Regions from separate parts of the Rothia sp. HMSC071B01 genome, predicted to be linked through region 2. Evidence: predicted binding sites of a transcription regulator. Region 2 holds the regulator's gene; the other holds the start of a gene.
What was found. Region 2 encodes HspR, which represses chaperone genes until heat shock. Its sites were predicted from a motif close to AAGTTGAGTCNNNNNGACTCAACTT; they were not measured.

Region 1: a site for HspR is predicted at 2,563-2,587, ahead of clpB (ATP-dependent chaperone ClpB). Genes of this name have one in related genera too.

What each region holds. Positions count from the first base shown of each region.
Region 1 is NZ_KV795073.1:315,010-322,496, reverse strand. Features, by position in the region: gene HMPREF2527_RS06260 (Dps family protein) at 186-683, opposite strand; gene HMPREF2527_RS06255 (HAD family hydrolase) at 1,010-1,666, opposite strand; gene HMPREF2527_RS06250 (NAD(P)-dependent oxidoreductase) at 1,685-2,368, opposite strand; gene clpB (ATP-dependent chaperone ClpB) at 2,639-5,248, shown strand; gene HMPREF2527_RS06240 (Sir2 family NAD-dependent protein deacetylase) at 5,401-6,369, shown strand; gene HMPREF2527_RS06235 (excalibur calcium-binding domain-containing protein) at 6,569-7,487, shown strand, end outside.
Region 2 is NZ_KV795081.1:281,379-288,865, forward strand. Features, by position in the region: gene HMPREF2527_RS09275 (amino acid permease) at 1-1,424, opposite strand, end outside; gene HMPREF2527_RS09280 (amino acid permease) at 1,885-3,366, opposite strand; gene HMPREF2527_RS09285 (hypothetical protein) at 3,867-4,265, shown strand; gene trmB (tRNA (guanosine(46)-N7)-methyltransferase TrmB) at 4,472-5,278, shown strand; gene HMPREF2527_RS09295 (heat shock protein transcriptional repressor HspR) at 5,537-6,043, opposite strand; gene HMPREF2527_RS09300 (DnaJ domain-containing protein) at 6,047-7,039, opposite strand; gene HMPREF2527_RS09305 (nucleotide exchange factor GrpE) at 7,339-7,487, opposite strand, start outside.

The sequences.
Region 1 (7,487 bases), on a different contig from region 2:
CTGTACTGCGTGGACGAGGAACGATGGGTGAACTCGGTGTATATTTCATGCGAAAAACCGGGCGGGTGCACCCTCCATAAGGAGAGCGCACCCGCCCGGTTTCGTGACTCTAAAAGCTGGCACCTATATGACTTGCCGCCATAAGTAGGCTGCAGTTTAGACGCTACAACTTAGATGGTTGCAGCTTAGATGTTGCCTTCGCCGTTTTCCAGGAATGAGCGGATGAACCACTGGAACTTCTCCAGCTCAGCGGTCTGACCGATCAGCAGATCCTCGGTGACGGGGTCGGACTCGCCAGCGAATGCAATCGCGTTGCGGTGAGCCTCAATCACGCGGGTGTAGACGTCGTTCAGGGCGCGCAGGTGAGCGGGGACGGGTGCGCGGCCAACCGCGTAGTCCTCGACGGTGCGCTGTGCGACCAGTGCGCCAGCCAGACCGTTGGGGGCTGCGCCCAGGGTTGCCATACGCTCTGCGATGGCGTCGACGAATTCGCGGACGGTGTCGACCTGGGGGTCAATCATTTCGTGAACGGCGATGAAGCCGGGGCCGGTCACGTTCCAGTGAGCGTGCTTCAGCAGCAGGTGCAGGTCGTTCAGGTCGTGCAGACGTGCCTGGAGAACCTCGGAAATGCCCTTGCCTTCTTCGATGGTCAGGCCGGGTGCGGTGTAGTTTGCGAATGCCATGATGGTCTCCTTCATGATGCTGTGATGCTTGTGGTCCGGTGAGGTTTGTATTCCCACCGAAGTCGTTATTGATTAGTAAATCATTTTAAGGAACTGCTGTCAAGCTTATTCTGAGTATTTCGTAATAAATTGTCATCCGCCTGTTGTGTCGCCCTCAAGTCCTCACTCAAAAGCTCCTGCTTAAACCCACACGGCTCACCGCCCAAGCATGCATAAGGGCGGGATGCGCGGTATCTCGTATCATGCATCCCGCCCTTTAGGGTGAAGCGTATTCAGTTTTCGTGCAGAGCTTTCTCTGCCGGGCTTCCAGTGTGTGAACCAAGCGGCTACGCCAGCGCGCGAACCGCCTCCAGGGTCAGCTCCTCATGCTTGAGGCGCACGGTGCCCAGCTCCGCCGGAACCTCCAGCTCGCCCGGCACAACAATCACGCGCATACCCGCCGCGGTCGCACTGCGCACGCCCGAGGGGGAGTCCTCAATCGCCACGCACTGAGTCGGATCAACACCCAGGCGCTCCGCTGCCAAAAGATAGGGCTGCGGGTCCGGCTTGGGGTGAGTGGTCTCATCGTTACCGATAATGACCGAGAACGTGCCCTCGGGTGCCGCGTTTGCGGTGCGGCGCGCCACGGAGGTGGTTGCATTCGTGACGACTGCCGCCGGAATCTGCGCCTCACGCACCTCCGAGAGGAAACGCTCAATGCCGGGCAGAAACTCGACCGGCTGCTGCGCCAGGGTTTCGTGCACCTTCGCCACCAGTAGGTCGTTAATCTCCTCGTCCGGCAGGTTCACGCCGCGCTCGCGTAGGCGATCCAAGGTGAACTTCATTGACAGGCCCAGGCAGTCGAGGGTGTCCTGCTCAGTCCAGGTGCCGCCAAATTCTGCAGCGAGAGCAACCTTTGCGGCAGCCCATACGGGTTCGGTGTCCACGAGGGTTCCGTCGTGGTCGAAAAGAATGGCGGCGGGGAAGGTGTTCGTAGTCGTCATGTCATTAAGCCTACCGGTTTATTTCTGAGGCGAGCGTAGGACAGCGTCCCCAGTCGTCACCAGAAAATCTGTGCCCGCATTCTGGGGGTTCTTGGCGATAGTGAGTAGCGCATCGGCGACGTCTTCACGGGCAATCGTGGGGATACCCGGAGTTCGCTCGACGCTCGCCATATCAAACACCTTCACTCCGCCCTTACCGGGCTTATCGGTTAGTCTGCCCGGATGAGCACGCGAAATATACGGCTGATACTCGGCAACCAGGGCGTCCGCCTTAACCTTGTCGGTGAAAATGCCGCGCATGATGGCCTTGCATACCAGGCGCATGGGCAGGGACGCGGTCCGTACCGTATCGCCCACACCGTAGGCGCTCATCAGAACGCAATGCTTCACGCCTGCGCCCGTGACCGCCTCCATGATGAGGGGCAGGCGCTCCTGCATGAACGTGGAGGAGAGAAACTCTCGTACCGTGGTTTTCTGGCCCAGGATGCTGACCATGACGTCCTGCCCTGCGGAGGCTGCGGTGAGCCGCTCGGTATCGTTGAGGTCGCCGGGAGTAATCGTGAGGTTCGGGTGGGTTCCCAAAAGTGTTAGCGCCTTATCGGGATTGCGTACGTAGGCGGTGACCGAGTGCCCCTCCTCGAGGGCTTTGTGGATGAAGAGGCGGCCGGTGCGGCCGGTTGCGCCGAGAACCAGTATTTTCATGTGGGGTCCCCAATCTTTAGCTGTTATGGGAACCTATAAGCGCCCAATCCGGTCAGTATAGCAATGCGGCTTCGACTGGGGGTTTTGGTGGGGGCTTTGACAGAGAGTTTTGGTGGGGGCTTTTGCTTGGGGGTCAGGGGTATGGGGCGGGGTGAAAAATACGAAAAAATTTTTTGCAAGAGGGTTGCGAAACATAGTTGAGCGGAGTAGACTCAAGTTATGTAATGCAGGGGCGCATAGGATAAGCCCTCGAAACACGAAAGGAACATTATGGACAACAAGTTCACCACCAAGAGTCAAGAAGTCATCTCGGCGGCAAATACTAACGCTCAAACCGCCGGTAACCCCACTATTGAAACCGCGCACATCCTCAAGGCCCTCATGGACCAGCGCGAAGGCGTCGCCGTAGCAGTTCTCAAGGCTGCAGGCCTGGATGTAGACGCTATCTCCGAGGCGGCATCCGCCGAAATCAAGAAGCTGCCCAAGGCATCTGGCTCCTCCGTGCAGAACGCCTCCTTCAGCCGTTCCGCACTTTCCGCTCTGCAGGCCGCACAGACCCGCGCCCAGGGCTTCGGAGACACCTACGTCTCCACCGAAATGATTCTGCTGGGCATCGCCAGCGGAACCGATAGCACCGCTGAAGCAATGCACAAGCTCGGCGCTACCGCAGAGCTCATCGCACAGACCATCCCCAACGTCCGAGGAGACCGCACCGTGGATACCCCCGACCCCGAAGGCACCTTCCAGGCACTCGAAAAGTACGGCACCGACCTGACCGCCATTGCCCGCGCGGGCAAGCTTGACCCGGTCATCGGCCGTGACTCCGAGATTCGCCGCGTCGTGCAGGTGCTCTCCCGCCGAACCAAGAACAATCCCGTGCTGATTGGTGAGCCCGGCGTCGGTAAGACCGCCGTGGTCGAGGGCCTGGCACAGCGCATGGTTTCTGGCGACGTGCCCGAATCCCTGCGCGGCAAGACCCTCATCAGCCTGGACCTGGGCTCCATGGTCGCAGGCGCAAAGTACCGCGGTGAATTTGAGGAGCGCCTGAAGGCAGTCCTCGAAGAAATCAAGAAGTCCGAAGGCCAGATTGTGACCTTCATCGACGAGATTCACACCGTCGTCGGTGCTGGCGCATCCGAAGGTTCCATGGACGCGGGCAACATGCTCAAGCCCATGCTTGCCCGAGGCGAGTTGCGCCTGATCGGTGCCACCACCCTCGACGAGTACCGCGAGAACATCGAGAAGGACCCCGCCCTGGAGCGCCGCTTCCAGCAGGTGTACGTGGGCGAGCCCAGCGTAGATGACACCATCGGTATTCTGCGTGGCCTGAAGGAACGCTACGAGGCACACCACAAGGTGCAGATCGCTGACTCCGCGCTGGTTGCCGCAGCAACCCTGTCTAACCGTTACATTCCTTCCCGTCAGCTGCCGGACAAGGCAATTGACCTGATTGACGAGGCAGCATCCCGCCTGCGCATGGAAATTGACTCCGCACCGGAGGAAATTGACCAGCTGCGCCGCGCCGTGGACCGTCTCACCATGGAGGAGCTGGCTCTTGCTGACGAGACCGATCCCGCATCGGTTGAGCGCCTGGAGGCCCTGCGCAAGGATATGGCGGACAAGAAGGAAGAGCTCGACGCCCTCAACGCTCGTTGGGAGGCTGAGAAGGCTAGCCTGAACCGCGTGGGTGACATCAAGACCCAGATCGACGAGCTACGTTCCCGCGCAGAGGTTGCACAGCGCGAGGGTAACCTCGCCGAGGCATCCCGCCTGCTGTACGGCGAGATTCCCGCAAAGCAAGCTGAGCTGGAAGAAGCACAGCGCGCCGAGGACCGCGCCAAGAGCGAATCCATGGTCTCCGAAGAGGTCACCGCGGACGATATCGCCGAGGTGATTTCCTCCTGGACCGGCATTCCCGCAGGTCGCATGATGCAGGGTGAGTCCGAGAAGCTGCTCGAAATGGAGAAGCGCATCGGTGCCCGCCTTATCGGACAGGAAGCCGCAGTGGTCGCTGTCTCTGATGCTGTGCGCCGCGCCCGCGCCGGTATTTCCGACCCGAACCGCCCGATTGGTTCCTTCCTCTTCCTGGGCCCGACCGGTGTTGGTAAGACCGAGCTGGCTAAGGCACTGGCCGAGTTCCAGTTTGATGACGAGCGTGCCCTGGTGCGTATCGACATGAGCGAGTACTCCGAGAAGCACACCGTGTCCCGCCTTGTCGGTGCCCCTCCCGGATACGTCGGCCACGAAGAGGGCGGTCAGCTGACCGAGGCCGTGCGCCGTCGCCCCTACTCGGTGGTCCTGCTCGACGAGGTTGAGAAGGCACACCCCGAGGTCTTCGACATCCTGCTGCAGGTGCTCGATGACGGCCGCCTGACCGACGGCCAGGGCCGCACCGTGGACTTCCGCAACGTCATCCTGATTCTGACCTCGAACCTCGGTTCGCAGTACCTGGTCAACCAGGACCTGCCCTTCGACGAGCGTTCCGAGAAGGCTATGGAGGTTGTGCACCAGGCATTCCGCCCCGAGTTCCTCAACCGACTGGACGACATCATCATGTTCCAGCCCTTGTCGGCTGAGAACCTGGGTCAGATTGTGGGTCTGCAGGTCAAGAGCATGGCTAAGCGCCTGGAGGACCGCCGCCTCACCCTGAACGTGACCGAGGCAGCCCTCGAGTGGCTGGGCAAGACCGGCTACGACCCGGCATTCGGTGCCCGCCCGCTGCGCCGCCTGGTTCAGCGCGAGATTGGCGACCGTCTGGCTCGCGGCATCCTCTCCGGTGCCATCCACGACGGCGACACCGTGACCGTGGATGTGAACCCGGACGTTGCCAGCGACGGCCTGTCGGTGACCTCCGAGCGTGAGCAGAAGGCTGAGAACTAAGCTCAACCGGTTGGCTGGGCGGACTTAGCCTGTGGCTGAGTTTGCACATTCGAAACCATAAGAAATAGGCTGTGGGGTACCCTCAAAAGGGGTACCCCACAGCCGTTTAACGCACTAGAACCGCACTAATACACAGAGCATTGAGGAGAAGAATGGACCGCTGGACTGACCACCAGAACTTCGCCGCCGCCGGTGAGCAGCGCGAAGAAATCGCCTCCGTGCACCGTGCCGCAATCCGCTCGATTCAGCGCGTTGTCTCTGAGAACGCCACCCCGCACGACGAAGAATACGCCTCCGCGGGTATTGCCAAGCTACTCAAAGCGGGTAAGGTTCTCGTGCTCACCGGCGCGGGAGTGAGCACCGAATCCGGCATCCCCGATTACCGCGGACCCGGTGGCTCCCTGCACGACCACCGCCCCATGACCTACCAGGAATTCCGCTACGATGACGCCGCCCGCCAACGCTACTGGGCGCGCTCCTACGTGGGTTGGCGCCGCATGCGCCGCGCCGAACCGAACCGCGCCCACTATGCGCTCGCCGAGCTGGAGCAGCTGGGTGCCGTGAGCGGCGTGATTACGCAGAACGTGGATGGGCTGCACGCCCGTGCTGGAAGCTCCCGTCTGCTGGCGCTGCACGGCGACCTCTCTCGTATTGTGTGCCTGGACTGCGGGCAGGACGAGAGTCGCGAAAGCCTGGATACACGCCTGGATGCTGCGAACCTCGGCTACCTGGCGCGCCTTGAAGACGAAGAGCTGCGCGTGAACCCTGATGGCGATGTGGAGTTGGACGACCGCTATATCCGCGATTTTCAGATGGTGCCCTGCCTTGGCTGTGGTTCGACCCGCCTCAAGCCGGATGTGGTGTACTTTGGTGAGTCCGTGCCCGCCGAACGTAAGGCGCTCAAGGACGCCATGCTCGCTGAATGTTCGGCGCTGCTGGTGGTGGGCTCCTCGGTGGCGGTTATGAGCAGCTACAAGATTGTGTTGGAGGCTCTGCGTGCCGGCAAGCCGGTCGCTGTCATCAATGGCGGCCCCGGTCGTGCGGATGCGAAGGCTACCTACCTGTGGCGCAGCGGCGTGGGTGAGGCGCTGGAACTCATGCTCGACGCCGTTGACGTTTAAGGTTGCCGGAGTCGTTGCAGAGGTCTAGGCTGCGCTGTTTTCCAGTGAATGCTGTTTCTCTAGCGAATTTTGCCGCGCGTGCACTGACCTGTAGATGACCCGCTGTTAACTGCACGAAAGTGCTATTTTGTGTTGCAAGTCATTGCAAATAGCCCCTGGACAGGCGGATACACCCAGAGCGCGGGGATAAAATGATGGGATGGACATTCGACACACTATCACTCGCTTCGGTGCCACCGCCCTGATCGGCTGCGGTCTGGCGGTCACCGCAATCCCCGCAACGTTCGCTCAGAACGGTGAAGAGTCCGTCACCCACGTCTACTCCGACAAGGCGACTTCCCACATCTCTGAGGTCTGGTACAAGGGCGAAACCCTGAAGATTACCGGCGAAGGCTTCCTGACTCAGGACGGCACCTCCGGCTCCGTCATCGCTATCAAGCTGAACAAGGGCTCCGTCAAGATTGACGGCAAGGACTACCTGGAAGTTCAGGCTGACGAGAAGGGCAACTTCTCCGTTTCCATTCCCTGGCAGAACGACCTGGATGAGCGTATCTCCGTGGACGTCTACCTGCTCTCCGGCTCCCTGAAGGACAACGACACCGCTCGCGGCGGCAAGGCTGCGACCGTGAAGATTGAGGCTCGTTCCGTTCAGGAAGCAACCCCCTCCGCTACCGCTTCGGTGAGCCCTTCGGCGACCGCGAGCGCTTCGGCTTCCGTGGTGGCTACCCCCTCCGCATCTGTAGCTCCCTCTGCTACCCCCTCGGCATCGGCTACCGCCGCTGATGAGGTTGTCGCCTCCGTGGATGCAGAGATTAAGAACCGCCCGGCAACCTCGGTGAGCCCCTCGGCTACCGCATCGGCTTCTGCTTCTGTGGTGGCTACCCCCTCCGCTTCGGCAACTGCTTCTGCGAGCGCATCGGCTTCGGCTGCTGCTGATCAGAACGCAGCCGTTGTGAACGAGGCGAAGGATCAGCTGGGTGATTCCACCTCCGCTACCGAGCAGGTGACCGCTTCGGCTGAGAGCACTCGCTTTGCGAACTGTGCAGAGGTTGCGGCTGCTGGCCTGGCGCCTATGCACGAAAGCCACCCAGACTTCCGCAAGAAGTTTGATAATGACG
Region 2 (7,487 bases):
CGGGTCGAGATTGCTTCGTGACGGCGGGCATCAGCGCGGCGCTTGAAGACCCAGCCGATACCCAGAATCACGAACCAGACGGGCATCGCGAGCAGACCCATGAGGGTTTCCTCGTTCATGGTCAGCACACCAATGGTGAAAGCGAAGAACGCCAGAGCCAGCCACGCGGAGAAACGGCCGCCGGGCAGACGGAACTTCGACTTCTTGTGGCGCGAGGGGAACTTCTTGCGGTACATCAGGTAGCTGACCATAATCATGGCCCACGCAAAAATCACGAGCACCGCAGCCACGGTGGTGACCAGGTTGAACGCACGAGAGATCGAGTCACCCGCGTAGAGCAGCACAATCGAGGACAGCAGCATCACGGCGGAGAGGAACAGCGCGTTATGCGGCACGCCATTCTTGGAAATCTTGCCCAGGAACTGCGGTGCACTGCGCTCGCGTGCCAGGCCGAATGCCATACGCGAGGTGGAGAAGATACCGGAGTTAGCTGAGGAGGTCGCGCTGGTAATCACCACAAAGTTGATGATGTGCGCGGCGATCCCCAGACCCGCCAGAGTGAACATGGCGACGAAGGGGCTCTTATCGGGGCTGACCAGGCGCCAGGGGGTGACCATCAGAATCACGGCGAGCGCGCCCACATAGAAGACCATAATACGTACCGGCACGGCGTTAATTGCCTTGGGCAGGGTCTTTTCGGGGTCCTGGGTTTCTGCGGCGGTGGTACCGACGAGCTCTGAGCCCATGAACGCGAAGACAGCAATCTGGAACGCGCCGAGGAAGCCAATGAAGTGGTTGGGGAACATGCCGCCGTCATTCCAGAGGTTTGCAACGGAGGCCTGTGCGCCACTGGGCGAGGTGAAGCCGACGGCAATCATGCCGCCGCCAACGATAATCAGGGCGACGATGGCGACAATCTTAATCATGGAAAACCAGAATTCGATTTCTCCGAAGTTCTTCACGGAGACCAGGTTCAGGGTCAGCAGAACGCCGATGACGGCGAGCGCCGGGATCCATGGCTGCAGGTCGGGCCACCACATGTGCAGGTAGCCGACGATTGCGATGATGTCCGCGACGGCGGTAACCACCCACATGAACCAGTAGGACCAGCCGAGGAAGAAGCCCGCCATGGGGCCGACAAGGTCGGTGGTGAAGTCAGAGAAGGACTTGTACCTCAGGTTGGAGAGCAGAATCTCGCCCATAGCTCGCAGTACCAGGAAGATGACGGCGCCGATGAGCATGTACACGAAAATAACTGAGGGACCCGCCATGGAGATGGCGCGGCCGGAGCCCATGAACAGGCCGGTGCCGATGGCTCCGCCGATGGCGATGAGCTGGATGTGGCGGTTGCTCAGACCGCGGTGCAGTCGCTCTCCCTGTTCGGGAGCTTTAGGATTCAGGCTGACGTTGTTCTGTTCAGTCACGACGTCCTCTTTTCAGCGGTTGTACCCCGTGCCGCATGTACCCCTAGTGTAATGAGAATCATTAAGATTCAGGAGGTATAGCTAGTGCATGAATATGCGGTCATTGCTTTGCGGGGTGTCCCCGGATTTCGGGGCGAGGCTGGGGCTCTACCAGCTACCGCGCGGTGCTCGAAAGTGTCACGCTATCGATTGACGCGGAGTTTTTCTGAGAGCCCTCACAGCTACTTGGATAGTTATTCTACAGGTGTTAAGTGCAAGAAAACAGGATTTACGGCAAAAATGTGACCTGTTTCTATTATTTACGTCATATCAAGCGGTGTAAAAAATGCCGCCCGGAACGTAAACAGGCAGGCACGAGGGCACGCGAAAGCCCCGCCTCCGCATCCTAAAAGAATGCAGAAACGGGGCTTACCAACAGCGCCGCAGAAACACTACATAAACGCCGCAGAAAGAACAGAAACTACTGCTGACCAGCCTTGTCAACAACATTGCCAGCAGCCAGCGCACGAGCACGCTTCGCCGCGTGACGGCGGGTCAGAATCTCGTAGCCAATAGCCAGAGCGATGAACCAGATGGGGGTCAGTGCCAGGCCGATTGCGGTGTCCGGGTACAGGCTCAGGGCGTAGACCATGACGGCGAAGAAGACCAGACCAAACCAGCTCATGCCAATACCCCAAGGCATCTTGTACGCGGACGCCTCGTGGCGCTCCGGGAACTTCTTACGGTAGACCAGGTACGCAATCAGGATCATGCTCCAGGTGAAGATACCCATCATCGACGCCACGGAGGTCACCACGGTGAACGCCTCCATGATGCCGCTACCGGCATACAGCATGACCAGGCTAAACAGCAGCATCACGGTGGTCAGGTACAGGGCGTTAGCGGGCACACCGTTCTTGGTGAGCTTACCCAGCGCGGAGGGTGCGGCACCGTCGTGCGCCAAACCGTAGACCATGCGGGAGGTCGAGAAAATACCGGAGTTCGCCGAGGACGCCGCGGAGGTCAGCACCACAAAGTTCACCAGGGAGGCGGCAACAGCAATGCCAGCCAGGGAGAACATGCCCACGAAGGGGCTCATGGACTTATCCAACTTGTCCCAGGGGGTGACGGCGAGGATGGTCAGCAGCGGCAGCGCGTAGAAGAGGCCAATGCGGAAGGGTACCGCATTAATCGCCTTGGGCAGGGTGCGTTCGGGGTGTTCGGTTTCCGCCACGGCGGTACCGACCAGCTCAGCACCCACGAAGGCAAAGAGCGCAATCTGGAAGGCACCCAGGAAGCCCGTCAGGCCCTGGGTAAAGATACCGCTACCGGAGGGGCCGGGGCGATCCCAGAGATTTGCCACAGAGGCGACGGTACCGTCGGGCGCGGTGAAGCTAAAGGCAACCATGAGCGCACCAACAATAATGAGGGCGACAATCGCGACGATTTTAATGACTGCGAACCAGAATTCGATTTCACCGAAGTTCTTCACCGAGGGCAGGTTCAGCAGCAGCAGAGCCACGATAACGGTCAGCGCCGGGATGAAGGCTGGGATTTCCGGCCACCAGTATTTGATGTAGCCGGTAATGGCAATGACGTCCGCGATACCTGTGACGACCCAGAAGAACCAGTACGACCAGCCGACGAAGAAGCCGGCGCGCAGGCCGAGGATGTCGGTGATGAAGTCGGTGAAGGACTTGTATTTGGGGTTGGAGAGCAGAATCTCGCCCATGGCGCGCAGAACAAAGTAGATGACACTACCGATAATGGCGTAGACAAAGACGATGGAGGGGCCGGTCAGGGCGATGGTCTTTGCCGAGCCGAGGAAAAGGCCGGTGCCGATGGCGCCGCCAATAGCGATCAGCTGGATGTGTCGGTAGCTTAGTCCGCGCTGAAGCTTGGAGTGCTCAGCTTCGGAGTCTAGGCCAGTGACGGAGTTGTGCTGCGTTGGCTGCTGTGTCACGTATTCCTCTTTTCTGCGTCGATTCGCCCTAAATTTCACTCGGGGGCGAGTCCGGGTGGTTGGTATTCGTGCATAATCCTGAACGGCGCGCCAAGAGGCGGTTCCCGCGCTTCCCGAGCCGGCGCGGTGCGCTTGGGCTTGTGGGCTCCGATTTCGCGGGGCTTCCGATTTCTTGCATCGCCGATAAAGGGTTATGCAGAGAATGCATAATTTCAAATTTTACCCCCTCATACCCACACAAGTACAAGGAATACAACATCACCAGATTTTTGAGACGGGGCAATTGAGACGGGGCGAGCCTGCGGCTTCTCTCAACCTCCACCCGAAACACGCCCCGCATCGCCCTTAGATTGCACCCCTTCTCTGCACGCTTCTGCCGGGTTTTCAAAAATATTTAGAAACTTTACGTGTAAAACTTTACAAGGCGAGAAACCGGGTCTAGAGTAGAAACCGTTCAACAAAAACCTAACCAACCAACTACAGAACAGAAGGACAACATCATGGGCAAGTTCTCCAACGCAGCACTGCGCATCACCGCCGGCGCACTCATCCTCGACGCAGGCGTCAAGAAGCTCAAGGCAGACGAAGGCACCTACGCCTTCCTGCAGCAGATGGCGGCAACCGGTGTTCCCGCAGTCTCCAAGCTGGACGCAGCAACCTTCGGTAAGCTCATCTCCGGCGCAGAGACCGCACTCGGCGCAACCCTGCTGACCCCCTTCGTCCCCTCCCGCCTGGCGGGTGCAGGCCTGACCGCATTCGCGGCAAACCTGATGACCATGTACTTCCGCAACCCGGACATGCACGACGAGTACTTCCGCCCCACCCAGGACGGCCAGCAGCTCGCAAACAACATCGTGATGCTCGGCGCGGGTCTGGCGCTGCTGGGCTCCAAGAAGTAAGCCCCACACGCTAACTCACTCAGACGACCTCACGAAAGTGCGGCGGGAACAGTATTCGTTCCCGCCGCACTTTTGTCTGCGCGCTAAATTTCTACGCCCGCCGGACGTACACCGCACCCACCCCACGCCCGGCTAGTTCAGCGTCACGCCAGCCCTGCGCGCCGCGAAACCGCACGGTGTAGCGGCGCTACGCTATTCTTTTAGGTATGTCTACTGAGAACACGCAGCCTAGCCAGGCACCCGAATCCACCGAAGAAAAGGTCAAGAAGCCGGTTCCTGAGGAATTCTTCCGCCAGCCCTACTCCTTCGTCCGCCGCGGCGACCGCCTCACCGCGCGCCGCCAGAAGGCGTGGGACACCTACTCCCCCACCCACGTGCTGGACATTCCGCGCCTGCGCACCGACACCTCCGTATCCCCCGAGGCGACCTTCGACCCGGTCAAGATTTACGGCCGCGAGGCGTACCAGGTCGTCGAGATCGGTTCCGGTCTGGGCGAGGCGATCGTGCACCGTGCAGCTGAGGTGCCCGAGGCGAACTTCCTCGCCGTTGAGGTGTACACCCCCGGTATTGCGGACCTGCTGCTGAAGATGGGCAACGCAGGCGTGGAGAACGTGCGTGTGGCTCAGGCGAACGCGCCCGAACTGCTCGACAACATGCTTGAGGAGAACTCCGTGGACGAGCTGTGGGTGTTCTTCCCGGACCCCTGGCACAAGTCCCGCCACCACAAGCGCCGCCTGGTGTCCCCGGCGTTCGCTGATAAGGTTGCGCGCGTGCTCAAGCCCGGCGGCATTTGGCGTCTGGCGACTGACTGGGAGGAGTACGCCCTGGTCATGCGTGAGGTTCTGGAGGCGCACCCCGACTTTGAGAACGTGAACCCCGGCGCCGGTGCGACCGAGGAGGATCCGCTGGGTGGTTGGGCTCCGCGTTGGGAGGGTCGTACCCTCACCAGCTTTGAGCGTAAGGCTCAGGAGGCAGGCCGCCGCGCGCACGATCTGACCTACCGCCGTAAGTAAGCGGGTCAGCGTTAGCGAGAGTTACCGCCAGGTGATTTCCCGCCACCGCGCAAAGTGCATACGTTAAAGCAGGTGAGGCTCCCCGATTATTCGGGGAGCCTCACCTCCTTGTGTGTGGGTCTGAGTGCATGCGGGGCGGGGGTCTACCCTCCCTCGCGGCGTATACACAAAGACGCACAAGCCTATATGGGTGGCTGACTAGCGCAAATGAGCTAGAACAGCCGAACCGATTATCCCAGTGTAGCGGGTTTAGCCGGTTTAGCGCTGCGGCTTCGTATCATCCGCCGTAGCCGGCTGGTGACGCTGACGGTAGAGCACCACCGCCGAAGAACGCTGACGAGGCGCCGGGCGGGTGCCGCGGGCAATATGCACCACATCGCCACTGGTACCGGCTGCGAACACGCGCTCCACCATGCCCAGTTTCACCTTCGCATCCTCAACCTGACGCTGCAGCGCCGCAATCTGCTCCTGCTGCTCCTCCACGAGGGACTCCAGCTCAATAATGCGGCGAATACCCTCCAGGGAGACGCCCTCCTGCGAGAGCTGCTGAATCTGCTGCAGACGGTTCACGTCACGCTGCGAATAGCGGCGCGCCTTACCGGGCGCACGCGAAGGCTGGACCAGGCCAATGCGGTCGTACTGGCGCAGGGTCTGCGGGTGCATGCCCGCCAGCTCAGCCGCCACAGAAATCACGAAAACCGGCAGGTCCACACTGTGCAACGGCTTGCCGCTACGGGACTTAGATGATGATTCTCGAGATGCCATGGTTTACTTCGCCTTCTTCAACAGATCCTTACGCGGGTTCTCCTGCGGTGCCAGTTTTACGAACTTATCGAATGCTTCCTGTGCCTCTGCGCTCAGCTCGGTGGGCAGTACAATCTCCGGGATGACCAGCAGGTCGCCGTCGCCGCCCTTAGCCTTGAAGCCGCGACCCTTAGCGCGCAGTCGGCGGCCGACCTGGCCGGGTGCCAGGCGCAGCTTCACGGTGGATGCGTCGGGCAGGGGCACCTCGATCACTGCGCCGTCGACGGCCTCGGCGAGGGTGACGGGTGCGCGCAGGATCAGGTTGTTGCCCTCGCGGGAGTACACGGAGTCATCGGAGACGCGCACGGTGACCTTCAGGTCGCCGCCGCGCAGGCCCTTGCCGCGCAGGCGGACCTTCTGGCCGTCCTTAATGCCTGCGGGGATGCGTGCCTCGGTGTGGGAGCCGTCCGGCAGGAACACGGTCACGGTCGCGCCGGTGTATGCCTGAGCGAGGCTGATGCGGGTGCTGGTGGTGCTTTCCTCGGGGGCTGCGTGCTGTGCGCCGCCGAAACCGCCACCGCCCATGCCGCCGAAGTCGGCGCTGGTGAAGCCTGCGGAGCGTCGGGAGCCGCCTGCGCTACCGCCGAAGAGGCCGCCGAGCAGGTCGTCAATGTTGATGCCTGCGCCGCCGTTGCTGAAGCCGCCGAATGCGTCCGCGCCGGGGTAGCCGGTGTAGCTGCCACCGCCGAAGCCGCCGCCTCCGAATCCGCCCATGCCTGCGGCACCGTAGCGGCGAATCTGGTCGTACTCTTCGCGCTGCTTCTTATCGGAGAGCACGTCGTATGCTTCCGAGATTTCCTTGAACTTCTTCTCTGCTGCGGCGTCGCCGGGGTTCAGGTCCGGGTGGTACTTGCGGGAGAGCTTGCGGTACGCCTTCTTGATGTCGCTTTCGCTTGCGTCTTCGCTGACACCCAGTGCCTTATAAAAGTCGTCGGTTAGCCAGTTTTCACTTGCCATGTTGTGTTTCTCCTTCTGCGGTGATGCGCCGCCCTCCTCGGTTACGGGACGGCTTGCAGGGGCACCGCGTGCTTGTCTTAATGCTCTATATAAAAGTTTAGTCTACTTGACTCAATTTTGAAAGGGCTGAGCCCAAAAAATTGCGCCCCTACAAGCCTCTTGACCGCCGCTTCTACGAGCCAAAACCCGCACCAACACACCGGGTAAAGCAGCCCCGGCAAACAACAGGGCGGGCACTCCCCCATCAGGGAGAGCACCCGCCCGTCGTTAGTTATTCAGCCATTGCTGAGCCGACCACCTTACGGTGCGACAGCCACAGCCACCTGAGCGGTACGAACCACGCGGTCGTTCACGCGGTAGCCGTAACGCAGAACCATGGAGACATGATCCTCGGCCACCTCGTCGGTGGGCTGCTGCAGTACAGCTTCGTGGATGTTCGGGTCGAAGG